Regions from separate parts of the Peribacillus sp. CSMR9 genome, predicted to be linked through region 3. Evidence: riboswitches for the same ligand, from Rfam matches in the RefSeq annotation. Region 3 holds a riboswitch; each other region holds the start of a gene.
What was found. Region 3 has a riboswitch for S-adenosylmethionine ahead of N9I19_RS11740 (O-acetylhomoserine aminocarboxypropyltransferase/cysteine synthase family protein). Riboswitches for the same ligand answer to the same signal wherever they lie in the genome.

Region 1 (7,577 bases), on a different contig from region 3:
ATGCGCATGGTCAAGAAAACCGTCAATTTTGATGACCCAGGAACCTATCATTTATATTTTGGGGATGAATCAGGTTCACCAGGGACCATCATCACTTTCTTTCCTTGGCCTGCGGCATACCAAGGGAAAATTGGCTCTGGACAAGTGGGGATTACAACATATGCGGTTCCGGAAGGTTCAATGGATTTCTGGGAAATGCGGTTGAACAGGTTTAATATAGTATTCGAGAAAGTTTCACGTTTTGGAGAGGAATATCTGGAATTTCAAGATCCCCATGGTTTGCAACTTGAACTGGTTGAGCGTAAAGAAGGGAAAAATAGCGAATGGTCATTCGGCGGTGTACCAGCTTCCAAGGCGGTCAAGGGATTCGGCGGTGCCGTATTATTGACGTCAAAACCGATCAAAACGATGGAACTATTAGAGAAAGTGATGGGCCTGCAAAAAATTGGGGAAGAGGGCGATTACATCCGCTTCAAATCCACATCGGACATCGGAAATTTGATAGATGTTAAAAAAACGGTTTTGCAAAATGGGAACATCGGAGTGGGAACTGTCCATCATCTTGCATGGCGTGCAATCGATAATGAAGATCATAAAGAATGGAGAGAGCATATCGCCAACCATGGCTATGGTGTGACACCCTTTACAGACCGTCAATACTTCGATGCCATTTATTTCAGGGAAGATGGAGGTATACTTTTTGAAGTTGCCACAGATCCACCTGGCTTCGCTCATGATGAAACGAAGGAAACGATGGGTAGTAAATTAATGCTGCCGCCATGGCTGGAAGAAAAAAGGGGAATCATGGAGAAAACGTTACTGCCGGCAGTGCCGAGAGTACTGGAGGAGGATAAATGATGAAGCATATTTTTCAAAAAGGAAGTAATCCAGAAGCGCCATTGCTTTTGCTTTTACATGGCACTGGAGGAACGGAAACAGATCTCTTGCCATTAGCGGAAATGGTTTCACCGGGATCATCTGTATTGAGCGTACGGGGAAATGTACTTGAAAACGGAATGCCCCGTTTTTTCCGCCGGTTATCCGAAGGGGTTTTTGATGAAGAAGATTTGATCTTTCGTACGAAGGAGCTTTATGACTTCTTGGAATCAGCGTCCAAAAAATATGACTTCGACCGTGAAAGAGTGGTAGCATTAGGTTATTCCAATGGTGCAAATATAGCGGCAAGTTTGCTGTTCCATTTCGAAGTGGCATTACAAGGAGCGATTCTTCATCATCCCATGGTGCCTAGAAGAGGGATTGCTTTGCCGTCCCTTTCGGATATACCTGTATTTATTGCTGCAGGTAAAAACGATCCGATTTGCCCGGCAGCAGAAACTGATGAACTTAATCAACTTTTACTGCAAGCTGGTGCTACAGTGGATGTTCAATGGGGAAATTACGGTCATCAGTTAACACGTTCAGAGGTTGAGGCAGCGGGTTCATGGTTTCAAAAGAACTTTTTATAAGAATGAGAGGGAATGAAGATGATTTCTGTTAATCCTGAAAGTCTTACTGAACGGGATAATTATAAGTTTTTGACCGGAAGCATTATACCGAGACCTATAGCCTTGGTTACGACACAATCCGAAACCGGTACAATCAATATAGCGCCGTTCAGCTTTTTTAACATAGTCAGTTCGAATCCTCCAATGATTTCCATTTCTGTTCAACGGAAAGAAGGAGTTTCAAAGGACACGGCTCGAAATGCAATTCAAACAGGTGAATTCGTTGTTCATATCACTGATGAGAATAATGTAGCTGATGCAAATCGAACGGCGAAGGAACTCCCATCTGACGAAAGTGAATTGGGTCTTACCAATTTCACGCCAGCTGTCAGTGATAAGGTATCCGTACCAGGATTGCAAGAAGCAAAGGTACGCTTTGAGTGCATATTAGAGCATGCGATACCATTGGCAGGTTCCCAGAATAAACCCGGTTGTGATTTATTGATAGGGAAAATAGTCTGCTATCATATAGAGCAAGATATTTACCATAATGGCCGAATAGACCAGAATGGGCTAAAACCTGTCGCAAGATTAGCGGGTCATACTTATACAAAACTAGGAGAATTATTTGAATTGGAACGTCCTTAAGAATTGTGGCGACACCTTTAAAAAGATGTCGTCTTTTTTTTTCTATCTTCCGTTATCTCCAAGTCTTGAGCGACTTGCCCGCAAAAAAGTAAGTCTTTACAATCCAAAACAAATACTTGACAATTTTTTCATAGATTGATAAAGTAATAAAAAAATAAATTTCTTATCCAGAGAGGTGGAGGGACTGGCCCAATGAAACCTCAGCAACAGGTCTACTACGACACTGTGCTAATTCCAGGGGGTGAAACCCTGATAGATGAGACCCTACGTTTTTATTTGTCAGTAACGCACTCTTATTAGAGTGCGTTTTCGTTTTTTCTGGATGCAGGATGAAGGGGAGTATGAATGGAGAACAAAAGGAAGCATGAATTTCAACGGGAAATGAAAGCACGGCATTTAATCATGCTATCGCTTGGGGGGGTGATTGGAACTGGTTTATTCTTAAGTACGGGTTATACGATTCAACAGGCTGGCCCGTTTGGCACTATCCTTTCGTATCTGATAGGGGCACTAGTGGTTTATCTGGTCATGCTATGTTTAGGTGAACTGGCAGTACATATGCCCGAGACAGGTGCGTTTCATAGCTATGCAGCCAAATACATTGGACCTGGGACAGGGTATACAGTAGCCTGGTTGTATTGGCTAACTTGGACTGTTGCACTAGGTTCGGAATTCACGGCCGCTGGATTGTTGATGCAGAGATGGTATCCATCAATCAATGTCTGGATTTGGAGTGCTCTATTTGCCATTTTGGTTTTTGTATTAAATGCGCTGACTGTCAAGTTTTTCGCTGAATCTGAATTTTGGTTTGCGTCAATAAAGGTAATTGCGATCGTGATATTTATTATTTTGGGAGTTGCTGCAATGGTAGGTTATATTCCAATGACTAACTCTCAATCAGCACCGCTATATTCCAATTTTATAAGTGCAGGGTTATTTCCTAATGGTGCTTTTGCCATTATCATGACGATGCTTGCAGTGAATTTTGCATTTTCTGGAACTGAATTAATCGGAATTGCAGCTGGAGAAACTGTGAATCCAGAAAAAACGATACCAAAGGCAATTCGTCTGACATTGTGGAGATTGATTATCTTTTTTGTAGGAACCATCGTTGTATTATCCGCATTATTGCCTATTTCGGATGCAGGCGTATTAGAAAGCCCCTTTGTGGCCGTTCTTGAACGAATTGGAGTGCCGTATGCAGCGGATATTATGAACTTTGTTATTTTAACTGCCATTTTGTCTGCTGCAAACTCAGGTCTATATGCCTCTTCCAGAATGCTTTGGTCACTTGCAGATAAGAAAACCATATCACCAATATTCGCAATATTAACAAAACGAGGTGTTCCGATATATTCAGTCATTTTCAGTATGTTGGGCGGTGGTTTAGCCCTGTTCTCTAGTGTTATTGCACCGGATACTGTATATATAGTGCTTGTGTCCATTTCGGGTCTGGCCGTGGTTGTAGTTTGGATGAGTATTAGCGCTTCACAGTTCCTATTTCGGAGACGATTTATAAGAGAAGGAAATTCAGTAAATGACTTGGCTTATCGTACACCATTATATCCGCTTGTACCAATCATTTCTTTCATGCTTTGTCTTGCTTCTTGTATAGGAATTGCATTTGATCCTACACAACGGATTGCGCTTTATTGTGGTATTCCATTTATTTTGTTTTGCTATGGAAGTTATTATGTAACACAAACTTCAAAGAAAAGAGGCGTAGATCTTGAAGAATAAAATTAACCCAATTGACGCTATTTTACGAGAACATTCAGTCATGATTCTGGACGGAGCTTTAGCTACAGAGCTTGAGCGGTATGGGTGTGATTTGGACGATCCGCTGTGGTCTGCCCGTGTATTACTTGAAAATCCAGAGGTGATTTATCGGGTTCACACTGACTATTTCCGTGCAGGAGCGGACTGTGCGATAACTGCAAGCTACCAAGCTACTGTTGAAGGTTTCTCCCTGCGTGGAATACAAGAAAAAGAGGCCCTGAAGTTAATTCAGAAAACGGTGTTTCTCGCAAGAAGAGCGAGAGATGATTTTTGGAAGGAAGAGACGCAAACGAACAGACCTAAGCCATTGGTTTCTGCATCAGTAGGACCCTATGGGGCTTACCTCGCTGATGGTTCAGAATATGTAGGAAACTATGGTGTTTCAGATGAAACTTTAGCAGAATTTCATCGAATAAGAATATCAGCTTTGATTGAAGCAGGTGCTGACCTTTTAGCATTTGAAACGATTCCATCCCTGCAAGAAGCAAAAGTATTGAATTCATTATTGAAAGATTATCCAGAAGTATATGCTTGGCTATCCTTTTCTTTGAAAAATGAGAAAGCAATAAGTGACGGTACATTGCTGGAGGATTGTGCAAAGTTCTTTGAGGACAGTGAGCAAATTGCAGCGATCGGTATTAACTGTGCACCAGTATCAGTTGTCACGGACGCCATCAAGGTGTTAAGTGCGAACACAAAAAAACCAATTATAGTTTATCCGAATTCTGGTGAAACCTATGATCCACAAACTAAAACATGGCATGGTCAAGAATCATGTAACACGCTCGAACAAAAATCTGAAGAATGGCACCATGCTGGGGCACGTTTAATCGGAGGATGCTGCAGAACGGCACCTCATCATATTGAAGAGATTTCAAGAAAGTGGCGACCTTCCGAAGTGGTATCCTCATAGCTTTATTCCTATATCAACTGTTTTTAATAATCATTATATAAAAAACAGGGCTTTGTTAAGTGGTATTGTTGTTTTCAGCTATAAAATATGGGAACGTCCGATTTGGACGTTCTCGTTCTTATTCCATTAAAGCCCCCTATAATGGAATAACTGTAAAGCTAATGAAGCTTTTTTAAAAGCTGCGTTTCCCTGCCCAAGCTCCTTGCATTTTACAAAGGAATACAATTTGCCCAATATGATATGCGTCGTGCATTGCTAAACTCTTCAGTTCAAGCACTAATGAATTATCTTCTCCTGGGATCTGTCTATACAAATCTTCATGTTCTGATTTTGCTAGTATTTTTCCAAGTTCACGATGAACATAAAAGTATTCTTGTTTTGTTTCCTTCCAATTTTCTAACGTCTCAGTTGGTAATCGAAATGTAGATTCATTATTTTCTGCCTGTGGTTCATTCGCTGTTTCACCAAGAAATCGCATCAGAAATCTCTTTTCATAGAAAAGTAAATGACAAACTAATTCCCAAATGGAATTCATTGCCCGATCAGCTGGTTTCCAAATTGCCTGTTCAAAAGTGATATCCTCTAGCACTTTTTCTAGTGGTGGAAACCAGTCTTCTTCATCTAAGCAGCTTGCCCATTGTTGTAACAAAAGTGTCTTTACATCCATTTTCTATTCCCTCCAATTTAATCCCTTTAATAGATATTCCCTTTGGTCAAAATTCATTTGCGGCGTGTTGTAGATAGCTCACTAATTAAGGTGTCATGCCAATTCCTTGTTCAATTAAACTGGCCCTTTAACGGAACAATGATCGTTCTTTTATTCGGAAAATTCTGGTAACGTCAGTTTATCATAAGTTGTGTTAACTGAGAAAGAACAACTGTCTAAAACCATTTTGGTTATCGTAAAGGTCTTTTATATGTTTGATGGTGTCTAAGAATTGGAACCAGCTCAAATAATGGTCTAGATACATCATTCAAACGCTCCATCCAGCTCTTTAAACGGCTGTGATAACTATTTACATTCTGGATGTGATAAATCCCTTTAACTCGCTCCCAACCATTTGCTTTTATAGCGATTGACGCTCAATTCCTTTTTCTTTGGCATAAGTCATAAACGCCCGCCAAGCATCCTTACATAGAACATTTTGTATTGATAGCCCTTGGAACCTAACGCTTCGTCCAAACTTTTTTTATAATACGCCCTTTTCCTATTGTTTTGGAAAACGTTCTCTTTTGGCGGTCTCTGGCTATAAGAACGCATACTTGGTCCTTACTTATTCCTCTAAACTCCGAACTACCACCGCGTAAATTTGGTTTTCCAACTTGGATATTCCGTTTGCCTTTCTCGGAATAGAGGAAATAGGTTTAATTCTTTTCTACTATGCCTTCGAAAAGTTCAAAATCCATCTGTTTCAATGCAGTTAGAATTTTATGCCTCCAATAAAAAGCGTCACATAATGAGCAACAATGGGTTTAGCTGTGATTTCCGAAGGGAATACCCTTCAATCATACATTCGATGAACTGAAGCCATTTACTAGGCATATGAGTTCTGTGAAGAGGAGTGTTCGTCATATCGTGAATGTTTCACCGCACTCTTTGCAGCGGTATCTTTGACGAATCAATGGTATTGATTGTAGTTTTTATCTGATATTTACCGAAGCGAATGACATTAGTGGATTGACAATGGGTGCAGGTGTAGCCGTCCTTGTTTTTTCTGTTCTGATACATCAGTGAATACAGACTCTGTTTCTCCCGCACTCCCTGTGAAGAACTCCTTCAATCGCTGCTGGTCTCTTTGGCTTAGATTTCTAATTTGGTTAATTATGTCCGCTACCGCCATTAAAACTCACTCGCTCTCAGTAATTTTAGTTCAATACAGAACGAATGTTCGATCGAATCGAATAACAACATTATTCTTTAACAAAGCCAAAAACAAAAAGAACAGGAAGCGTCTTTATCAGGCGGTACCTGTTCTTTTTGGTCTCTTTATTCGTTCAGTAATATGTAAAGAGACCGGGACCAGCCGCCTTGCTTATTTTTGTCTAGTCCCTTTAAAAAAAGGCGTGTAAGATCGGGATATAAATGATCGCTAAGATATGCTGTTCGGGTCCTGACCGGGTTTGCTGTGAGTTTACGATGGGAGCCGTTCTCGACAAATATTGATGGTCCAGTAGTTAACTCACTGACACTGGGGCTTACTTGATTTTGCAGCCATGTTTTGGATTCACATGTTCATTTTAAGTCGAAATCCTTTGTGACAACGTTGAAAAACATCCTTTATGTAAGTCGGCCCAGCATGAGCAGTTATTAACGAAAAAGTAAAAAGTGAAATTAAATCATATTTTTTTTTTGCTTGGGAAAACTAAACAAACAAGAATAGGAAGGAGAGAATGAGTATGAGTCGTGGTAAAAATTTTAATCATAAAGAAAAAGGTCACCCTGGAAATTTACCTAATAATAGAATAAGCGAAGAGAAGGAACACAGCCGACAGTATGAACAGATTGAGGATATTGTCACACATGAAGCTTTTAAAAATCGGGAAAAAGAAGACGAGATGCCTTAAACAGGGAAGCAGAATGTAGGTGGGGACATTATTAAAAGTGAGATTAAGCAACTTCCGATGCCGTTAAAAATTCGCTTTTAAAGATTTCATTGCTATGTTATAGGGGAAACCATGAGCTTTGCTATGGTTTTTTCTTTCATTGCAAATAAATAAAAAGGAAAAGCCGGAGTATTAAACCGATATTTCTTATGCTATATGTCTTTCCGTTCCATTTTATATCGATATGA
Region 2 (7,577 bases), on a different contig from region 3:
ATTGGTTACCTCAATCCTTCGTTAAAACAAGTTTAGTGTGCGAATTCGTTCCACAGCCTCTTTTAACCGCTCTTCCGAAGTCAGAAGCCCTACCCTTACGTAACCCTCGCCAAATTCACCGAATCCATTCCCTGCGGCAACAGCTACGTGGGCATGCGTTAATAAATAGTCTGCAAAACTCTCTGACGTAAAACCTTTTGGTACCTTGAGCCAGGCAAAAAACGATGCTTCAGGAGCTTTGACTTCCCAGCCGATTGCCCTTAATCCCTCAATGAAAACATTCCTGCGCCCCTCATACATCTTCACTAATTCCTCTACACAGCTCTGCGAGTCAAGCAATGCACTTGCCGCTGCTTCCTGTATCGCCGGGAAGAGACTCACATATAGATGGTCTTGTAATAGTTCAAGAGCTTCTATGACACTTTTATTCCCCATTGCGAAGCCAACTCTCCACCCTGCCATATTGTATGTTTTCGATAGTGTGTATATTTCTATTCCTACATCCTTCGCTCCCTTTGCCTGGAGAAAGCTTGTCGGTTTTTTTCCGTCGAACCCTATCGCTCCATAAGCGAAATCGTGGACCACACAAATTGAATGCTCTCTTGCGTGGGAGACGGTTTCATCAAAAAAACTTTCAGTTGCAGAAGCACCAGTGGGATTATTCGGATAGTTCAAGAACATCATTTTGGCTTTATCAAGCACGTCTTTATGTATAACTTTGTAATTCGGAAGAAAACCATTTTCTTCTGTCAAGGGCATGAATTCGGTTTTTGCCTGGGCTAACACTACACCTGAAAGATAATCCGGATAGCCGGGATCAGGAACCAGGATCGTATCACCTGGATTTAATAAACACTGCGGCAGTTCGACAAGACCTGCCTTTCCTCCAAAGAGAATTGCCACTTCACTATTTGGATCCAGCTTGACTCCATATTCACGTTCATAAAAGACGGCAGCGGCATCCTTTAAATATTGATGTCCCCGGAATGGTGAATATTTATGATTAATCGATCTTTCAGCGGCAGTCTGTAAACTTTTCACGATATGTTCAGGCGTCGGTTGATCAGGATTTCCCTGGCCTAAATTAATGACATCATGTCCTTGCGCCGTAATCGCATTGACTTTTGCGACAAGTGAGGCAAAAAACTGCTTTGGCAGGTCCTGAAGCTTTCCGGATTTTTCGAATTGCAACATTTATACACCTTCTCTGAAATTTCTTGAAATTCTAGTCACAAATGATATATGTTTATCATAGTCTTGTAAAGCATTTTTTACATGTGGGGGTTTTAAACGATGAAGTGGAAAATAGCTTGTATTCAAATGGATATAGCATTCGGGCAACCGGATATCAATTTTCAGGTTGCGGAACAATGGTTGGAAGAAGCAGCACGGTCAGAACCCGATATCGTCATTTTACCAGAGCTTTGGACAACTGGATACGACTTGACCAGGTTAAATGAGATTGCTGATCAAGAGGCGGAAAAAACGATTGAATTCCTTAAAACACAGGCAAGGAAACACGAGATTCACATCGTAGGCGGTTCCATTGCCAAAAAAACGAGCAAGGGTTTCTATAACACCATGATCATCATCAATAAGGATGGCAAACTCATTAAAGAGTATGATAAGCTTCACTTATTTCAATTGATGGATGAACATCGCTACCTGCAGCCAGGTGAAAAAGAAGGTTTATTCACTCTTGATGAAAAAATATGTGCTGGATTCATTTGTTATGACATCCGCTTCCCTGAATGGCAGCGAGCCCATGCTGTTCAAGGTGCCGAAGTTCTATTCGTAACCGCAGAATGGCCTAAGCCCAGACTCGATCACTGGAGAGCCTTATTGATTAGTCGTGCCATCGAGAACCAAGCCTATGTTGTAGCCGTTAATCGTTCAGGTTCGGATATCAATAATATATTTGCTGGTCATTCCTTGATTATTGATCCATGGGGAGTTATCGTAAGTGAAGCGGGAGAAGAAAACGAACTATTGACAGGCACCTTGGACTTCACTAAAGTTACGGAAGCACGTAACAAAATACCTGTATTCGAAGATCGCCGGCCGGACTTTTATTAATTTCCCCATTGACAAACTATTTAAAAAGTTGATATTATTTTCCCGAAGATTAAAATTTCAGAATACATATACTCTTATCAAGAGCAGGCTGAGGGATAAAGGCCCTATGAAGCCCAGCAACCGACTGTAATACCATTGTGAAATGGGGCGGATCCACCGCCGGATTATAAAATCCACAGAGCACGGTGCTAATTCCACCAGAATTCATTTTTCTGGGAGATGAGAGGTCCGAAGCCAAAACTTCTGCCTCTTTCTATATGAAAGAGGCTTTTTTATTCTTATTTTGAACCTGGAGGAAAAAAAATGACTCAAAACCATTCGAATTTTAAAAGATTGACAAACGAAACAGCTATAACCTTTGCAAAAAAACTTGGGTTGGTCAATGCGGATGCCAGTTTAAACTGTAAAGAAATCGGAGATGGTAACTTAAATTATGTTTTTCATATTACAGAAACTGATACAAAGAAAGGAATAATAATCAAACAGGCTGTCCCATATGCCAAGGTAATTGGCGAAAGCTGGCCGCTGACATTGAAAAGGGCTGCCATTGAAGCGAATGCACTTATTCATTTCAAAAGCTATTGCCCCGAATTCGTACCGCAAGTCTATTATTCGGATGAACAGCTTGCGATCACAGTCATGGAAGATTTATCGCACTTGAAAATCGTTAGAACAGGATTAATCGATGGTGATCCATATCCATTGCTTTCACAGCATATCGGTGAGTATGTAGCGAAGACGGCATTTTATACATCCGATTATCATTTAGAACCCTCTGCGAAAAAAGAAGTGGCCCGACACTTCACGAATCCGGAGCTTTGCAGAATCACTGAAGTCTACATTTTCACGGATCCTTTTTTCGAGGAGCTCCCCGGAGATTTCGAGGTGGAATTGACTGATGCCGCCAAAAGTATTTGGAATGATCAAGATGTGATACTTGAAGTCGCCAAGCTGAAACAAAGCTTTGAAACCGAGCAGGAATCCTTGCTTCATGGAGATTTACATACAGGAAGTATATTTGCAAGTGAAACTGAAACAAAGGTTATTGATGCAGAATTTGCTTTTTATGGCCCAGTTGGTTTTGACCTAGGTCAATACACAGCCAACCTTCTTTTTCAGGCAGTCACACGTAATGGCCCTGGAAAGGAAGAGATTTTCACACACCTCCATCAATTTTGGAATGCCTTTGAAGAAGCATATACTGAACTATGGAACACCCAAAATATAAGCCCATTCCGCAATGTGAAGGGTTATCTACCTTATTTACTGGCTAAATTCAAAAGGGACGCATTCGGTTTTGCCGGATGCGAACTGATTCGGCGAACCATCGGCCTTTCCCATGTTGCCGATCTAAATGTCATTGAAGATAAAGAATCTAGGATCGCTGCGAAAACGACAACATTGAAGATTGGTGCTTTTTTAATTAAAAAACGGGAAGAATTGGATGTTCCAGCTGTCATTGATGCGTTGAAAAACCATACACTTCCATTTTATTCAACCCTTTAAAAGGAGACCTGTACATGACGACACTAGCACCCTTACCATATTCAGTCCAATGGGATGATACCCATATTACATTATTAAATCAACAGGCCCTGCCTTCCTTAACTGAATTCATTGAACTTCATTCAGTTGATGATGTATACGACAGCATTTTGACATTAAAGGTACGCGGCGCCCCAGCAATCGGACTGACGGCAGCATTTGGCGTTGCACTTGGTGCCAAACAGGAAACAACCACTGAATTAGGGGAATTCAAGAAGAATGTAACGGGGCATATTGAAAAGCTCGCCTCTTCCAGGCCTACTGCGGTCAACCTTTTTTGGGCATTACGGAGGATGGAAAGCACCTTGCAAGCAGCACAAAGCATTTCAGCTGCCAAGGAAGCACTTGTAACGGAGGCCAAAGCCATCTTTACTGAGGATGAAGAAATGTGCAGGAAAATTGGGGAACATGGTTTATCCTTATTCGCTAAAGGTGATTCCATCCTAACGCATTGCAACGCTGGTGGGATTGCCACAGCCCGTTATGGAACAGCCTTGGCTCCCTTCCACCTTGCAAAAGAAAGGGGCTTTCCGCTAAAAGTGTACGCTTGTGAAACCAGACCTGTCCTGCAAGGGGCGCGTTTGACTGCTTGGGAACTGATGCAATCAGGGGTTGACGTCACCTTAATATCTGATAATATGGCTGCACATACGATTCTTCAGAAACGGATCAATGGAATTATAGTTGGGGCCGACAGAATTGCGGCTAATGGTGATACAGCCAATAAAATCGGGACATTGGGATTGGCCATATTAGCTAGGCACTTTAGTATCCCTTTTTATGTGGCTGCTCCATCAAGCACATTCGACCTTTCTATCAAATCCGGCTCATCCATCCCGATCGAAGAACGGGATGAAGCGGAAATCACCTTCATTCAAGGTGTACGGATCGCTCCGGAAAACGTGAAGACATTCAATCCAGCCTTTGACGTTACACCGAATCAGCTAATTACCGGCATCATTACAGAAAACGGCATCATTGGATCTGATTTTGTAAAAAACATTCCGCATTTTGTTAAGTGATCCAGGTCATTTTATTGATATAAAAAGACGAGACGGATTTAAGTATCCCTCTCGTTTTTTAAAAGAAGATCAAATAGTAATATTCTTGCGAGGTCTATTATAAAATAATTTAAGTGATTTGAACAAATCACTTCTTTCGATTGATGTTTTCGATAACAAATGATGATTAGTTATTCTTATTTTGTAAAAAATTCTTGAAGTGCCTTCTTATTTTTAGTATAGTCCATTTCCAACACGGCTCCGATATGGGGATATATTTCATCTTTATAGCTTCCTTCTACGGGGATCCTTAGAGTTTCAACGGTGTCCGGTGTATGGAAGACGGCTTCTGGACCCATTTCCATTATCGTTTTCACCCCAATATCAGTATTTAAATACGAAAGTCCTTGTTCGATTATACTAGGAAGGGCCGCTATACCTTCGAAGGACGAGATTTGATTTATAAACGCTGATTTTAATTGAACCAATACTTCCTGTTGACGCTCTACCCTTCCAAAATCACTTTCATCGTCATGTCTAAAACGGACATATTTCAATATTTCCTCACCATGTAAAACATTTTTACCAACGCTTGCTTGAATACTCATATCATCAATAATTTCCTGATCCACATCCACCACTACCCCCTCAGGGGCAAGCAAATCCACCATCTTCACAAATCCCTGAAAGTCAATTACTGCAACATGATCGACCTTGACATCAAGGTTTTCCTGAATGGTTTTCTTTAGCAGCTCCTTTCCACCATAATAATAAGCAGCATTTATTTTGTTATATGCTGATTTATCCCCAGGGATTTTCACATAACTATCACGCATAATGGAAGCCAGCTTTAGTTTTTCCTGCTCTGGAAAGTATTTTGCCAGTATAATCGCATCTGATCGAGATTTTTCCTCCCCGCGAGAATCAACACCAATTAACAGAAATGTTTTCACGCCTTCTTGGATCACTTCTTTGGTTATCTTTTTTTCCGTACCTGCATTTCCATTTTGTTTGGGTAAAGGCGCATAGGTGCAACCTGCCAGAATCCAGACCATTAGATATATGAACAGTACCTTTTCTTTCATTACCTCACCTCATCGGAAAATTAACCATATCTTTTACCTTATATTGGAATACTATTCATTGAACGACAAAAAAGCCTGCCATCGATAATCGCTGACAGGCTTTTCCATTTATTTGATTTCTTTCTTTAATACTTCAACCGCTTTTTTCACTTGTGTGTCGTTTTTTAGTATTTTTTCCCGTATGACCTGCATCAATTTCACGGTAGTATCATCTTTGATGGTACCAGTTTCTTTAATTTTTTGTTCCCTTTGGAACGCTTTTACCGCATTTGTAGTTGCTTCATCAAAGAATCCATCTATCTTACCAGGATCATGGCCTGCTACCTTCAGCATCTCTTCGGCTGCTTTCACTTCACTGGAGGAATCAGATGCTTTCAATTCCTTATCAGGCGAAATGTACGGAAGGCTAGCATAATCAGGAAGCTTCACAGTAATATCCGGCTTGATCCCTTTCTTATGAATCCAATTGCCTTTAGGAGTCAACCATTTGGCTGCCGTATATTTGAAGTTAGACCCATCATCAAAGTCTTGGGCAGTCTGCACAGTCCCTTTTCCAAATGATTTGACACCGATCAAAGGAATGTCCGCAGATTCACTGACAGCGGCCGCAACAATTTCAGAAGCGCTGGCACTGCCATCATCAATCAACACGACTACCGGTATCTTCAGCTCTCCATCATTCTTCGATTTATAGACTTCTTTTTTCCCGCTGCGATCCTCAACTTGAAGGACCACTTTCCCATTAGGTATGAACAGGCTTGCCATTTTTATTGCTTGGTCAAGCAGTCCCCCTGGATTTCCTCGCAAATCCAATACCAGACCCTTCATATCCTTCTTCGACATCTCTTCAAGCGACGTTTTCAGCTCTTGGACTGTATGTTCGGAAAAACTGGTCACTTGAATTTTTGCAACTCCATTATCAAGCATTTCCGCATAAACTGTTTCAATCGGAATTGTATCACGTTTAATCGTGAGCTCAATCGGTTCCGACTCACCAGCTCTTGAGATGGACAAATCCACTTTCGTACCCTTTTTGCCCCTGATTTTCAGGACAGCTTCAGAAGAGCTTAGTCCTTCAACGCTTTTACCGTTCACACTCAAAATGATATCATTCGGTTTTACCCCTGCTTTTTCTGCTGGGGACCCTTTTATTGGTGAGACGACCATGATTTTTCCATCCTGCTCCTGAATCTCTGCACCGATTCCTTCAAAAGATGAAGAGATGCTCTCATGGAAACTAGATGCTTCCTTTTTATCCATATATGCAGAGTAAGGGTCATCCAATGATTTAATCATTCCATTAATTGCCCCGTCAACCAGCTTGTCTTGATCAATCTTTTCATAGTAGTTACCCTTTATTGTATCGTATGTAGAATACAGCTTTTCAAATTCCGCATGTTTATCAGGTGCTAATGACTCTACTTTTTCATCTCCAAAGGTCAAGGCTATTGTAGTAATCCCTGCTGTTAGAAATATGACTAAGAAAATCCCCATAATGAACGTAAACTTCTTTATTTTAATGAATTTCCCTGCCTCTTTTGGCTGTTTTTGATTTTCTTCTTCCACTTAGCCTCACCACTTTCATTCTTCATGACGATATAAACGATTTCATTCTATTTTATCAGCTTTCATGCCAATCGAAAAATAATTGTTATCAAAAATAACAACTTATGATCATATGTATTTTTATAACCCTCAGTAAACGGTAAATCAAATGGAACACTAAGGACACCCAGGCAATTCCTGAATGAGCCTCGACATTACAAAAATGCGGATACCAAGGAATGAATGAGCCTCTATCCCAACTTTCATTATCCAGCATCACTTATTCCTGGTCACCCGCCGTAACACAGCCAATTATCAGTCTTGG
Region 3 (7,577 bases):
ATCTTCATTAGGGATGAAACCGATTGGTAAGTTCCGCTCCTTTGCTGTAGCGGGGGTACCACCTGAAATTATGGGCATCGGACCGATTGCAGCCATTCCTAAAGCTTTAAAACTAGCAGGCCTTGAGTTATCCGATATTGGTTTATTTGAATTGAATGAAGCCTTCGCTTCCCAATCCATTCAAATCATTCGTGAGCTGGGATTGAATGAAGAGATTGTCAATGTGAATGGTGGAGCCATTGCCTTGGGCCATCCCCTAGGATGTTCAGGAGCAAAATTGACATTAAGTCTGCTTCATGAAATGAAGCGCAGAAACCAACAATTCGGAATCGTGACAATGTGTATCGGCGGCGGAATGGGAGCTGCCGGAGTATTTGAATTATTAGCGTGACCCACCCTTTCCAGAAGCTGTCAACATGCTTCCGGCGGGTTTACTATCATTAACATTTAGGAGGAAATAACATGTCGAATCAAACTAAAGATAACCTCATTAAAGGCGGAGCCTTTTTAGTAGAGGATATTACGTATGATCAAGTGTTTACACCTGAAGATTATTCCGATGAGCATAAAATGATTGCCAAAACTTCTGAGGATTTCGTAGTGAATGAAATTCTGCCGCAGGTTGAACATTTAGAGAACCATGAATTTGACCGTTCTGTTAAATTACTGAAGCATGCAGGTGAAATCGGTTTACTTGGTGCTGACGTTCCTGAGGAATACAGCGGATTGGGTCTTGATAAAATCAGTTCGGCATTAATTACAGAAAAAATGGCACTTGCAGGCGGCTTCGGTATTACGCATGGTGCACACGTAGGTATCGGATCTTTGCCAATCGTATTATTCGGGAATGAAGAACAAAAGAAAAAATATCTCCCTTTACTGGCAACGGGAGAGAAAATTGCTGCGTATGCATTGACGGAACCCAGCTCAGGTTCAGATGCCTTAGGAGCAAAAACGACAGCGAAATTGAATGCAGAAGGAACCCACTATATTTTAAATGGTGAAAAACAATGGATTACGAATGCAGGTTTTGCAGATGTCTTCTGTGTTTACGCTAAAATCGACGGCGAACAATTCTCTGCTTTCATTGTTGAGCGAGATTATAAAGGCGTATCAACTGGTGCTGAAGAGAAGAAAATGGGGATCAAAAGCTCATCTACACGTACATTAATCCTTGAAGACGTTCTTGTACCAGTCGAAAATCTTTTGGGTGTAGCAGGAAAAGGGCATGTCATTGCATTCAATATCCTGAATATTGGCCGGTATAAGTTAGGCGTGGGTGCTGTCGGCGGATCTAAACGTGCCCTTGAGATTACAGTTGCTTATACGAATCAACGCCAACAGTTCAAAACGAAAATTTCCGATTTTAACTTGACGAAAGAAAAACTTGCAACAATGGCGGCAAAAATTTATGCTGCTGAAAGCTCTGTTTACCGTACCGTTGGACTTTATGATCAAAGACAGAGCAAGTTGACGGATGAGCAAGTGAAAGATGGAAAATCAATGGCAGCTGCAATCGCTGAATATGCAATTGAGTGTTCAGTGAATAAATTCTTCGCCTCCGAAGTATTGGATTACGTTACGGATGAAGGCGTACAGCTTCATGGTGGTTATGGCTTCATGCAGGAGTATGAAATCGAAAAAGCATATCGTGATTCCCGTATTAACCGGATCTTTGAAGGTACAAATGAAATCAATCGATTGCTTGTTCCGGGAACTTTCCTGAAAAAAGCACTTAAAGGGGAATTGCCACTTCTTCAAAAGGCACAAAGCCTGCAAGAGGAATTAATGATGATGATGCCGGAAGAGCCTGGCGATGAGCCATTGGCACAAGAAAAAATGCTTGTTAGAAACGCTAAGAAAATCGGTATTTTGGCTAGTGGCCTTGCTGCACAGAAATACGGGAAAAACCTTGATCAAGAACAAGAAATCCTCTCCAACATTGCTGATATAGCTTCCCTTGCCTATGCAGCTGAGTCCGTTGTGTTACGTACGGAAAAAGCAATTGCGTCTACGGGGCTGGAGAAGAACAAACAAAAAGTACTTTATACGGAAATTTTCGTTCAGGAAGCTTTCAATGAAATAGAACAACATGCAAAGGAAACGTTAATTGCGGTGGAAACAGGCGACACACTTCGCATCATGCTTGCTTCCCTTCGCAAGCTGACAAGACACACTCCAATCAATGTCATTGCGAAAAAACGTGAAGCTTCGGTTAAGGTAATCGAAACGGAAAAATATGCGCTATAAGCAATAAATCAGAATCTGTAAAGGGGATGCCCGTAAAGGCATTCCCTTTATTTCCTTTGATGAAATCTCATTGGGAATTCAAAGGATATTTCATTGTATTGCGTGGTGAAAACGGGTATTCTAATGATAGGTGGTGAAACGATGGGCTTAACATTATATTGGTACCCAAAATGCGGCACATGCCGTAATGCGAAAAAGTGGCTGGATAATCATGAACTGCAATATGAAGCAATCCATATAGCGGAAAACCCGCCTTCGCGAACTGAAATTGAACAACTATATAAAATCAGCAATTTAGAGTTGAAGAAGTTTTTCAATACTAGCGGTCAAAAATATCGGGAGCTGGGCTTAAAGGATAAGCTGAAAGAAGCTTCTGATGCAGAGATGCTTGATATATTGTCCACAGATGGCATGCTTCTGAAAAGGCCGATTGTTACGGATGGTACCAAAGTGACGGTAGGCTTCAAAGAAGAGCAATTCAATCAGGTTTGGAACTGAAATTTAACAAAATATTTGGTTAATTCCTTACTTAAACATAAGATCTGCCTTATAATGGAATAGATAAAATAAGATGTACATATGGAGGGTTAATAATGACAACAACACCAAAAGAACTTCGTTACACTAAAGAACATGAATGGGTCAAAACGGAAGATGGAACAGTGCGCATTGGAATTACTGCGTTCGCCCAGTCCGAGCTTGGGGACATCGTATTCGTTGAGCTTCCAGAAATCGGTGATGAACTGAAAGCGAACGAGCCATTTGGAAGTGTGGAATCCGTTAAGACGGTTTCTGAGCTTTATGCTCCTATCAGTGGCAAGGTTGTTGAAGTAAACGAAGATTTAAGTGACAACCCTGAATATGTAAATGAATCTCCTTTTGAAAAAGCATGGATGATCGTGCTTGAACCATCAAATAGCAGTGATATTGAAAATCTGATGAGCGCTGAAGAATATGAAAGTTTGATTAACGGTTAAAACGAAGGAGAGGGGGGCTTGAAAAGGCCTGCTCTCTTTTTCATTTTGAACAATTGCAGTTGCGCACATAATTCGTGAGATGGAGTGATGACATGGAATGGGGCGAGTTCGATAAAGTGATCATTGTAGAAGGCAGTTCCGATAGAAAAAAAGTTGCCTCCGTTTTAAATGAAGATGTGGATATAAGATGTACGAATGGGACCATATCATTAACTAAGCTCGATGAATTAGTGGATGAATTGATGGAACGTGATGTTTATCTCCTGTTTGACGCAGATGAATCAGGAGAAAAGCTGCGGAAGCAATTCCGAAGGGAAATGCCGGAAGCGAACCACCTGTATATTAATAAAATGTACAAAGAAGTGGAAAGCTCACCCGAACATCATATCGCAACTGTGCTTTTATCTGCCAATATGAATGTGAAAATGAAATTTTTAAGTCAAAGGATGAACGATTAATTGATGCAGGAATGGAAAGAAGAAGAGTGTAAGATTGCCGTTGAAAAAGGGGAAACCTTTTGTTTATATTTATATACGCCTTTATGCGGTACCTGTCAGGTGGCTTCCAAGATGCTGACGATATCCATGGAACTTTTCCCGGAATTGAAGGCAGGCAAAATGAATATGAACTATGTCCAAGCAATCGCCGAATCGTATGAAATTGAAAGTGTCCCTTGTTTATTGCTTTTCAAAAAAGGACAGCTGCACAAAAAAATATATGCCTTTCAATCCGTTCCTTATTTGTATGGATTGCTTAAGGAAATCAGCTAAGAAACCAATCAGAACCGGATTGGTTTTTTTTATTGTGAACATTTTGCTCCCAAATTGAAATCAAAAAAAGAATATTCTAACAATTCATTGACTGATTAATTCTAAAATGCTATATTTTGAATTAAGAAAGTAACGGCGGAATTTAATAGTTCTTATCAAGAGTGGCGGAGGGACTGGCCCGACGAAGCCCGGCAACCGGTATAAATTTATATACGGTGCTAATTCCAGCAGAGTGTTGGCTCTGGAAGATGAGGTGTGTTTTAAAACCTCTTCTTGTGGAAGTGGTTTTTTTGTTTATGAAAGGCCAGGTTTTCATGAAATTCCAACTAAATCCATAGAAAAAGGTGAAATCATATGTCAGAGAAAAAGTTGCGTTTTGAAACATTGAGTGTTCATGGCGGTCTGCAAGCTGATGAAACAGGTGCCCGGGCAGTCCCTATCTACCAAAGCAATGCATACTTGTTCAAAGACACAGACCATGCAGCGAATTTATTTGGTTTAAAGGAGAATGGTTATATATATACACGGCTCCATAATCCCACGGTCAGTGTTTTTGAGGAAAGAATGGCCTTATTGGAAGGCGGTATCGGCGGATTGGCAACTGCAAGCGGAATGGCAGCCATCTCACTGTCAATCCTGAATATTGCCGGTGCAGGGGATGAAATTGTTTCAGCCTCTACATTATATGGCGGCACGTATAATCTTTTTGAAAATACTCTTCCTAAATATGGGATTAAGGTGAAGTTCGTTTCACCTGATGACCCAGAAAATTTCAAAAGGGCAATTACGCCAAGAACAAAAGCCATATTTGCTGAAACGATCGGAAATCCAAGTTTGAGGGTCCTTGATATAGAAGCAGTAGCGGACATCGCCCACGAAGCCGGGATACCTTTAATTATCGATAATACCTTCGCTACACCGTATCTATGCAGACCAATTGATTTTGGGGCGGATATTGTCATCCATTCCGCTACAAAATGGATTTTGGGGAATGGAACGACGTTAGGCGGTGTCATAGTGGATGGAGGGAAGTTCGACTGGAACTCGCCAAACTACCCTGGCTTTACGGAGCCTGACCCAAGCTACGACGGTCTTGTATACGCTGATGCAGTTGGACCTGCTGCTTTTATAACGAAAGCCCGAGTGCAGTTGCTTCGTGATTTAGGTCCTGCGCTAAGTGCCCAAAGTGCATTCCAGTTTACGCTTGGACTTGAAACGCTGCATGTAAGAATGAAAGAGCATCTTTCGAACACCAAGTCTATTATTCAATATTTGGAAAATCACCCTGCCGTGACTTGGGTTTCACATCCCGGTAAAGAGGATCATCCCGATAAAGCCCTTGCGGATAAATACTTGCCTAAGGGAGCAGGATCTGTTGTGACTTTTGGAATACAGGGTGACCGAGAAGCCGGGGCAAAACTTATCAATTCGGTGGAATTATGGTCCCATGTAGCTAATGTAGGGGATGCTAAGAGTTTAATCATCCACCCTGCCAGTACGACCCACCAACAATTGAATGATGCAGGTCTGGCGAAAGCGGGAGTGCGTGCTGATCAGGTCCGTTTATCCATCGGGATTGAAAATGCAGAGGATTTAATAGAAGATTTAGAGCAGGCAATTGAAAAAGCGACGAATATCGTCTCCCTGACGTCTAAAACGGTTTAAGCAAAAAGTCCAGTTCATTCTTTTACTAGAAATAATATACATTGCACTCCTTTTTTATCTATGATAAAATTTCCCCATACTAAAGAACTTAATGCTGTACAAGTATTCTATATATTAGCTCTTATCAAGAGAGGTGGAGGGAGGTGCCCGATGAAACCCGGCAACCGACAAGGAGATTCCTTGGAAAGGTGCCAATTCACACAAAGTTTAATTACTTTGGAAGATGAGAGGAAGGCCAGCTTCTTCACCTGCCTTTCTGCTCATGCAGAAAGGTTTTTTCTATTTCATTTGGGAAAACCTTCATGAAAGGAAAAAATGGTATTAAAAACTGACTAATAATGTAGAGAAATCAACTAAGTTCATAGGTTTTATTGGATAAAAGAGGTGAGTATTAATGATTACATTGACGAAAGTAAGTAAGCTTTTCCGAACAGGAAAAGGAAACGGTGAGACTATTAAGGCAGTAAATAATGTGAATGTTGAAATAAATAAAGGCGAGATTTTCGGTATTATTGGTTACAGCGGAGCGGGGAAAAGTACTTTGATCAGAATGCTCAATGGTTTGGAAACACCTACAGAGGGATCCGTTGTGGTGGCTGGGAAGGAAGTTTCAAAAATTAAAGGGGCTCAGCTCCGTAAGGCACGTCAGGAAATCAGCATGATTTTCCAACATTTCAATCTATTATGGTCCAGGACGGTTCAGGAAAATATATCCTTCCCGTTGGAAATTGCAGGAGTTTCAAAATTTGAACGCATCAAGCGTGTGAACGAATTGATCAAGCTAGTCGGATTGGAAGGCAGAGAAAAGGCATATCCTTCGCAATTAAGCGGAGGGCAAAAGCAAAGGGTGGGAATAGCCAGGGCCCTAGCAAATGATCCTAAGGTGCTTCTTTGTGATGAAGCGACTTCTGCCTTAGATCCACAGACTACCGATTCCATACTCGAATTGCTTGTTGACATCAATCAGCGCCTGGGGTTGACAATTGTCCTGATAACACATGAAATGCATGTAATACGTAAAATCTGTCATCGCGTGGCCGTGATGGAAAACGGGCAAGTCGTTGAAGAGGGACCTGTCCTGGCTGTATTCAAGAATCCTAAAGAACAAATGACGAAGCGTTTCGTGCAACAGGTAACGGAACCAGAAGAAACGAAAGAAACGATGGACCATTTGCTTGAACGCTTTCCTGCAGGTAAAGTGATTCAATTGACTTTTGTAGGTGATCGTGCAGAAAGCCCGTTGATTACCAAGCTCGTACGTAATTTCGAGTTGGATATCAATATCGTTCAAGGTAAAATATCCCAAACGAGAAGCGGTTCATATGGAACGTTGTTTATCCACCTTGATGGCAATGAGGAAGAAATGCTCCGCGCAATAGAATTCATAAAAGCACAGCAGGTAGGCGTGGAGGTGATTACTCATGCTTAAAGAATTATTGCCGAATGTAGATTGGGAATCCATTTTAGACGCAACGAAAGAAACGCTTTATATGACAAGCATCTCTGTAGTAGCTACCTTTTTTATAGGCATACTATTAGGGTTGATCCTGTTCTTGACAGGCAAAGGGAATATATGGGAAAAACGGGCGGTCAACGCAGTCATTGGTGCTGTCGTCAATATATTTCGTTCCATTCCATTTCTTATTTTGATCGTGCTGCTCATTCCTTTCACTAAAGCGCTTGTCGGTTCTATGATTGGTGAGAATGCAGCATTACCAGCACTTATTATCGGGGCGGCGCCATTTTATGCGCGTATGGTTGAAATTGGCCTCCGTGAGATCGATAAAGGTGTAATTGAAGCGGCTAAATCCATGGGGGCAAAAACGAGTACGATCATTTGGAAGGTCCTTCTTCCGGAGTCGATGCCGGCCCTTATTTCCGGGATTACGGTAACATCGATTGCATTGGTCGGCTA
Region 4 (7,577 bases), on a different contig from region 3:
TTAGATCAGCCTGAAAAATTCAAAATGCTTGAAAAACAGGTTTTTGAATCGGAAACAAGCTTATATTCCAAGCTGCAGGATGAAGTTCAAAGTTATTTGAAAACGACATTATAAATTTAAAGACCAACAATTAGTTGGTCTTTTTTTGTTTTAGGAACGACAATACTTCCAAAAAGGCTGGGCCATTATCGACAAGTCTGTAATCCATAAATGGACACCCTTCCCTTTTTAATCTGTTTGGTACGGTTTCAATCGTATAGTCCTTCAACTGGAGACTTTCGTCCACTTCCTTCCAAAACAAAGGTGTGGCCACACCCGCGAAAGAATTTCCGCGTGGGGAATAAGGAACAATTATGGTTTTTCCTTCACTATGCTGCACAAAGTCCAAGTAAAGTCGATTATGCCGATTTATTTTCATTCTTTCCGTTGTAAAATCATTTGGGTTGGAACTGGTTAGGTAGTCGCCGAGAAAGTCGGTGAATATGCGTGTCTCCTGATAAGTAAATCTGTCATCAGGCAGAGGGATGTGAATTTGCAGTCCTTTGTTACCTGACGTTTTTACAAAAGCCTTTATCCTTAATGATTCCATCACTTTTTTAATTTCCTGTGCGGCCTTTATCGCCAATGAGAAAAATTCGATGGAAGGAGGGTCTAAGTCCAGGACGATTTCGTCGGGCCTTGTTTTACCCGCTTTCTGAAATGGGGCATGGAATTCCAATGCAAGTTGATTACCAAACCAAAGAAGCGTTTCAATATCGTTACACAGCATATACTCGATATCCACATCCATGAACGTTTTAATAAAGGCCGGCGCATAATCAGGTTTGTTTTTCTGGAAAAATCTTTCTTTATCCATAGTGCCATGAGGATAACGGATTGTCGTAAGCAGTTTATCCTTTAAGAAAGGTAAGAAGAAGGATGAAACCTCTCTTAAATAATGGAGGTATTCAACTTTTACCACCTTTTTTCTACCAGTTATCCAAAGCGGTTTATCCTTGGAGGTTATTTGTACAGTATCTGGAAACGTGTACTGGCCTATCACGAATTTCTCCCAGGTGCATTCTTCGGGAGCCGTTTGTAAAAGCCATTGCGAAAACTGAGGTTCACGCAATTCATTTTCCTCATATACGTGTAGGAATTGAACTTCGATGCAAATGGATGGATGGATATAAAAAAATTGTGCATCTTCATCTGATGCATTTTGCTTGATCAGTTCATGCAATATCCTTTTATCTTGAGCACTCAGTCCATTTTTAACACTTCCGATTTTCGTTGCGGCACCTTCTTTTAAAACTGCGAGGGAAACGTAACCATTTTCTTTGTGCAATGCTGTAATGAAACAAGAAACGGTCTTCCAATTTTTCACTTTGATCCAAGATGTAGTACGTTTTCCTTCTTGCCAAGTACCCCGAACTTCCTTAGCGACAACCCCTTCGCCATCTAATAGGATGACCTTATTCAAGGCATTATCCAAAACGTCAAAACTCTCAATTAATTGGATCAAAGCCTTATCATTGGGGTCAGGCGGCATAGGAAAACCAAGTACTTCACCCATATTCAGCATGAATCCCCTTCGTTCTTCCATAGGTTTAGCAGCTATGTCCTTTCCGCTGATGCGAATCAGGTCAAACGCAATAAACCGGCATGGCGAAAAATGAGCTTTTTCTGAAATTAAGGATTGTTTCCCAAGGCGCCCTCGCCACTGTATTTGGAAAAAGTCGGCCTTTGCTTGATTGGTAAGCCAAACCAACTCTCCATCTAACTGTAGCGGGAGATAATCTTCCAGGTCCAAATTTTTGATGTAAGCAATGATTTCTGGGAATTGTGGTGATAATTCCTTCTCGTTCCGACTCGAGATGCTTATCGTATCGGAGTCTATCGTTAAAATTGCCCTAAAGCCGTCATATTTGACCTCATAACGCCAATCTTTGGAGGTGGGGGCTTCAGGGTAATAGGTTGGCAGCATTGGTTTCATTTAGTTTTACCTCCGCAAATAATTGATTAACATTATTTTGCCAAAAAAACGAAGTGTTAGAGTTGGCAATTGTTTTTTCGGTTTTTTTTGAACAAAGGGGAATAATAAAATTGTTCTTCTCTTTAAAAATAAGTTATGAGGTGACGAATATGCATACGATGTGGAAGGGGAGCATATCATTCGGTTTGGTGAACATTCCGATTAAACTTCATGCTGCAACGGAGGATAAGGATATTTCTTTAAGGACGTTGCATAAGGAATGCCATTCACCGATTAAATACGAAAAAGTTTGTCCGGTATGTCAGAAAGAAGTGGGTAAGGATGATATAGTCCGCGCTTTTGAGTATACAAAGGGAAAATTTGTTGTATTGGAAGACAATGAACTAGAGCAACTGAAAAAACAAAACGAAGAAAAAGCCGTGGAAATTGTGGATTTCGTTAAAATAGAAGAAATAGATCCCATATATTTTAACCGGAGTTATTACATGTCGCCTAATGATGGAGGGATAAAGGCTTATTCCCTTCTGAGACAGGCCCTCAAGGAATCGGATAAGGTAGGGTTAGCGAAAATAATCATACGCTCAAAAGAACAAATGGCGGTAATTCGAGTCGTTGATAATACCTTGGTGATGGAAACGATCCATTATCCGGATGAAGTTCGCTCAACAGCGGATGTACCGAATATCCCTGCTAATGATACCATTGTAAAAAAGGAAATAGATACTGCCGTGTTATTGATAGATCAATTAACGACTACTTTCGATCCGGCAAAATACACAGATGACTATCGAACCGCATTACTTGAATTGATTGAATCGAAGAAAACGGGACAAACGACGATTACAGCCAAAACAAAAGAGCCAGTTTCCAACAATGTAACAGATTTAATGGAGGCTTTACAGGCATCCATTGACCGAACGAAACATGATGAACCGGAAAAGAAAAAGACGACCCGAAAGAAAGCGGCACCGAAAAAAAAGAAACAAGCATAAAACAGGAAGCTGAGCGGAAGACGCATTATGTCGCTCGGCTTTTTGCTCGTTTTAACAAAGGGAATGGCAAGATTATGAAAGACTTTACAAAGAAATAATTCGTTAAAATTACATAAGTAATGCATGTACAAATAGGTATTGGATCAAGATGTGATCCGATTAATGGGATTAAAAGAAAATAGTGGATGCAAATGAAGGCAAAAAAATTCGCTCCCTAAAGAGCGACAATGAGGAATTCAATCGTGAAAATCAACATATAGGCGAACGGTTGTAGTTTTCGACTATATATTGTGTTCATATTCTACCATATTTAATTCTGAAATAGCAACAAAATTACTAAACTATCCTATGATTTTTTCTGGAAATCAATGATATTCGACCGCTTAACGGATCATGGGGGATTTTGTATGTTCCGATCCACTATTTTCTCATAAATAATTACAGAAAAAATGGATTTTTAGTATAATTTAAACATATGGGATGATATAAATTAAAATGAACGGAAGATGATGTTAAAAATGGAAAATGGAAAAATCAAATCGCTTCATGCCGGAAGGCCCAAACAGGAAAATTTTTCGAATATCGATATCTTTTCAGCCATGGATAAACAAGCACGGGATAATGTGACAGTAACTAGATCTGGCATAATTGGTGATGGGGTAGGTAATATAAAGTTCCATGGAGGTCCTGATCGGGCTTTGTGCTTTTACCCCTTTGAGCATTATTCATTATGGAATGAAAAATTCTCTAAAAAGCTGGATATCCCTGCATTCGGTGAAAATTTAACCATAGCGGGGATGACGGAAGTATCAACATATATCGGCGATATTTATCAAATAGGCGAAGTGATTGTTCAAATTAACCAGGGGAGGATTCCTTGTTCGACCATTTCCCACTTCAATCAAGAACCTAAGTTTTTGGAACTCGTGCTAAAAACGAGTTTCACTGGTTATTTTGCAAAAGTACTTCAAGAAGGAACGATAAATAAACAAAACGAAATCGTGCTAATAGATCGTTTGCAAGAAAAAATTTCAGTTCATTATGCAGCAGAGGTGATCCTTCATAAACGAGATGGGCTGGAAGGCGCAAACGCTTTACTCAAACTGGATTCGTTAGCGGAAGACTGGAAACAAAGGATATTAAAGAGAATTCAAGCTGCAAAAGATTGAATGATTTTTGCAAAAGTGAAAAAAATGACGATCAGGTATTGAAATTGACAGATTATTAATGTAAATTAAATATAATCAAATTTTGAAATCTTGTGAAAATTATATAAATGGATCTTATCGAGAGAGGTGGAGGGACTGGCCCGAAGAAACCTCAGCAACCAGCTTAGGCAAAGGTGCTAAATCCAACAAGCAGAGCTTGATAGATGAGGAGAATGTTTCAAAAAACCTTCTTCTTTGAGAAGGTTTTTTTTCTTTTCTCTCATACTCATAGAAAACGACAAAAACAGGATTGTTTTTGAGAGAGGATGTAATGATGAATTTTCGTAAAGAAGTGAAAGAAAGAATGCTGGTTGGGGAAGGGGCAATGGGGACCTTACTGTACTCTAATGGCATCGATCAATGTTATGAGGAATTAAACTGTACGAACCCAGATCAAATAGTGTCCATCCACCGTGCCTATTTGGAAGCTGGTGCAGATATCCTTCAATCGAATACCTACGGTGCCAACTTCAACAAATTGAAACGCCATGGACTAGAAGATGAAGTAAGCAGAATCAATCGCCAGGGAGTCATCCTTGCTAAAAAAGCGGCAAAAGGAAAGGCATATGTCTTCGGTACCATAGGGGCACAGCGGAGTATCAGGAAATCGGATTTAAGCATTGAAGAGATAAAGCGAGGTTTTCGAGAACAGCTATACAGTCTGCTGATGGAAAATCCTGATGGGATTCTCCTAGAAACATTCTATGACCTGGAAGAACTTGAAACCGTCCTGCAAATCGTTAAAAATGAAACTGGACTGCCGATCATCGCAAATGTTTCGATGCATGAACTGGGTAATCTTCAAAATGGAATCCATTTAAATGAAGCCTTTCAAAAACTTGAGCAATTGGGTGCCGATGTTGTTGGGGTGAATTGCCGTCTCGGTCCACATCATATGATTAGGGCCTTGGAAGAAGTAAGTTTACCAAAGCAAGCGTCGATTGCCATTTATCCTAATGCCAGCCTTCCGGATTATGTGGATGGAAGGCTTGTCTATAAAGCTGTGCCGGAATATTTCGGTTCAAGTGCCCTCGAGCTGCGTGAGCAAGGTGCCACGATCATAGGAGGCTGCTGTGGAACGACGCCTTTGCATATTCAAGCTGTAAAGAATGCAATTGGAAGTTTGGTACCAGTAAAAGAGAAAATTACTAAAATCCGTGAAATAGAAATAATTGAAGTGATTGATAGAGAGTTGGAAATCCCACTTTACGAAAAGGCCAAAACTGAAAGGACGATACTAGTTGAACTTGATCCACCGAAAAAGTTGGGAATAGAGAGTTTCATGACTGGTGCTGAGGTTTTGAAAAAAGCAGGGGTCGATTCAATTACATTAGCGGATAATTCACTTGCTTCACCAAGGATATCGAATGATGCACTGGCTAATTTACTGAAGACCCAATTGAATGTAACGCCGATGGTGCATATAACATGCCGGGATCGAAATTTAATTGGCCTGCAGTCACATTTAATGGGTCTGCAGACAGTGGGGCTGAATGAGTTATTGATCATCACCGGAGATCCTTCTAAAATTGGGGACTTCCCAGGTGCCACTTCGGTTTATGATTTATCTTCGTTTGACCTGATAAGTATGGTCAAACAATTTAATGAAGGTCTTTCCTATTCCGGTCAAAGTTTGGGCCAACGGGCAAATTTTAAAATTGCCGCCGCGTTTAATCCCAATGTGAAATATCTGGATAAGGCTGTTCAGAGAATGGAAAAGAAGATTGCATGTGGTGCTCAATCCTTTTTAACACAGCCAATTTATTCGGTGGAGCAGATTGAAGAGGTATATGAAGCTACAAAACATTTAGAGACCCCGATTTTCATCGGTATCATGCCCTTGACAAGCACACGGAACGCCGAATTCATCCATAATGAGATCCCAGGCATCAAATTGCCTGATAATGTTAGAAGGGCTATGGCTTTAGCGGGGGATGACCCTGTAAAGTCAAGGATTGAAGGGGTGAATATCGCACGAGAGCTAGTGGACGCTGCAAGGGAAAAATTCAAGGGCATATATTTAATCACTCCGTTCCTTCGCTATGAAATGACGGCGGAACTTACGAAATATATTAGAAAAGTCGATAGTAAACAAACATCAGAGGTGGCAGTACATGAATAAAAAAGCGATTCAAGAACAGTTGGGTACTAAGATTCTCCTTCTTGATGGAGCGATGGGGACCATGCTCCAAGCGGAGAATTTAACAGCAGAGGATTTTGGCGGGGAGCAATTCGAGGGCTGCAATGAGTATTTATCACTGACACAACCAGAAATCATCCAATCCATCCATGAAAAATATTTAGCAGCAGGTGCTGATATCATTGAAACAAATACCTTCGGAGCGACAAGCATCGTGCTTGAAGAATACCAAATAAGCACAATCGCTTACAAGCTTAATAAAATTTCAGCCGAGCTTGCCGTTAAAGCATGTGAAAAGTATTCAAATGAAGATTGGCCAAGATATGTGGCTGGCTCGATGGGTCCCACTACAAAAACGCTTTCCGTAACAGGGGGAACGACTTTTGATATTTTAACCGATTCCTATGAAGAACAGGCACTTGGTCTCTTGGATGGTGGGGTGGACTTGCTATTGGTGGAAACCTGTCAGGATATGCTTAATGTCAAGGCTGCCTTTTCTGGAATCAAAGCAGCCTTCGCTAAAACAGGAAAAGATGTGCCTGTCATCATATCAGGTACGATCGAACCGATGGGCACGACACTCGCTGGCCAGTCCATAGAAGCTTTCTATTTATCGGTTGAACATATGAAGCCCGTGGCTGTCGGCCTGAATTGTGCAACAGGTCCGGAGTTCATGATAGACCATATCAGGACACTTGCAGATATAGCAAATAGCGCCATCAGTTGTTATCCGAATGCTGGGCTCCCGGATGAAGAGGGTCACTATCATGAGTCACCGACTTCCCTTGCGGAGAAAATGAAGCAATTTGCCGAAAAGGGATGGGTCAATATCATTGGGGGCTGTTGTGGTACGACACCAGAGCATATTAAAGAACTTTCCAGGGTCCTCGAAGGCATTCAGCCCCGTGCTATTACGACCTCAGCCCATGGTCATGCCGTATCAGGCATAGAGCCGCTCATTTATGATGATTCAATGCGCCCTTTATTCGTTGGTGAGAGAACGAATGTTATCGGATCTCGAAAATTCAAGGAGCTGATTCGTGGAAAGCATTACGAGCCAGCTGCTGAAATTGCACGTGCCCAGGTGAAAAAAGGTGCCCATGTCATTGATATCTGTCTTGCCGATCCTGATGGGGATGAACTTGGCGATATGAAGGAGTTCGTAGAAGAGGTCGTCAAAAAAGTGAAAGTCCCTTTGGTCATCGATACTACAGATGAAGCCGTACTTGAACAAGCATTAAAACATTCACAAGGAAAGTCCA

Region 1: linked by a shared signal. The riboswitch ahead of mmuP (S-methylmethionine permease) and the one ahead of N9I19_RS11740 (O-acetylhomoserine aminocarboxypropyltransferase/cysteine synthase family protein) in region 3 are both predicted to bind S-adenosylmethionine.
Region 2: linked by a shared signal. The riboswitch ahead of mtnK (S-methyl-5-thioribose kinase) and the one ahead of N9I19_RS11740 (O-acetylhomoserine aminocarboxypropyltransferase/cysteine synthase family protein) in region 3 are both predicted to bind S-adenosylmethionine.
Region 4: linked by a shared signal. The riboswitch ahead of N9I19_RS03465 (bifunctional homocysteine S-methyltransferase/methylenetetrahydrofolate reductase) and the one ahead of N9I19_RS11740 (O-acetylhomoserine aminocarboxypropyltransferase/cysteine synthase family protein) in region 3 are both predicted to bind S-adenosylmethionine.

What each region holds. Positions count from the first base shown of each region.
Region 1 covers NZ_JAOPHO010000066.1:5,076-12,652, reverse strand. Annotated here, with positions in the region: gene N9I19_RS20490 (ring-cleaving dioxygenase) at 1-858, shown strand, start outside; gene N9I19_RS20485 (alpha/beta hydrolase) at 858-1,466, shown strand; gene N9I19_RS20480 (flavin reductase family protein) at 1,485-2,093, shown strand; SAM riboswitch class I at 2,254-2,356, shown strand; gene mmuP (S-methylmethionine permease) at 2,439-3,833, shown strand; gene mmuM (homocysteine S-methyltransferase) at 3,823-4,785, shown strand; gene N9I19_RS20465 (DinB family protein) at 4,958-5,452, opposite strand; partial or broken gene N9I19_RS20460 (IS1595 family transposase) at 5,603-6,626, opposite strand; gene N9I19_RS20455 (hypothetical protein) at 7,183-7,350, shown strand.
Region 2 covers NZ_JAOPHO010000003.1:100,771-108,347, forward strand. Annotated here, with positions in the region: gene N9I19_RS03625 (pyridoxal phosphate-dependent aminotransferase) at 22-1,194, opposite strand; gene N9I19_RS03630 (carbon-nitrogen family hydrolase) at 1,294-2,076, shown strand; SAM riboswitch class I at 2,148-2,302, shown strand; gene mtnK (S-methyl-5-thioribose kinase) at 2,380-3,582, shown strand; gene mtnA (S-methyl-5-thioribose-1-phosphate isomerase) at 3,597-4,643, shown strand; gene N9I19_RS03645 (LCP family protein) at 4,820-5,707, opposite strand; gene N9I19_RS03650 (lmo1851 family serine protease) at 5,816-7,273, opposite strand; gene deoD (purine-nucleoside phosphorylase) at 7,568-7,577, opposite strand, start outside.
Region 3 covers NZ_JAOPHO010000020.1:46,062-53,638, forward strand. Annotated here, with positions in the region: gene N9I19_RS11710 (acetyl-CoA C-acetyltransferase) at 1-391, shown strand, start outside; gene N9I19_RS11715 (acyl-CoA dehydrogenase family protein) at 463-2,250, shown strand; gene N9I19_RS11720 (arsenate reductase family protein) at 2,392-2,748, shown strand; gene gcvH (glycine cleavage system protein GcvH) at 2,844-3,227, shown strand; gene N9I19_RS11730 (toprim domain-containing protein) at 3,320-3,685, shown strand; gene N9I19_RS11735 (thioredoxin family protein) at 3,689-3,997, shown strand; SAM riboswitch class I at 4,147-4,252, shown strand; gene N9I19_RS11740 (O-acetylhomoserine aminocarboxypropyltransferase/cysteine synthase family protein) at 4,352-5,662, shown strand; SAM riboswitch class I at 5,781-5,892, shown strand; gene N9I19_RS11745 (methionine ABC transporter ATP-binding protein) at 6,057-7,091, shown strand; gene N9I19_RS11750 (methionine ABC transporter permease) at 7,084-7,577, shown strand, end outside.
Region 4 covers NZ_JAOPHO010000003.1:69,323-76,899, reverse strand. Annotated here, with positions in the region: gene dapF (diaminopimelate epimerase) at 1-114, shown strand, start outside; gene ligD (DNA ligase D) at 131-1,975, opposite strand; gene ku (non-homologous end joining protein Ku) at 2,125-2,967, shown strand; gene N9I19_RS03470 (MOSC domain-containing protein) at 3,486-4,136, shown strand; SAM riboswitch class I at 4,248-4,346, shown strand; gene N9I19_RS03465 (bifunctional homocysteine S-methyltransferase/methylenetetrahydrofolate reductase) at 4,450-6,297, shown strand; gene metH (methionine synthase) at 6,290-7,577, shown strand, end outside.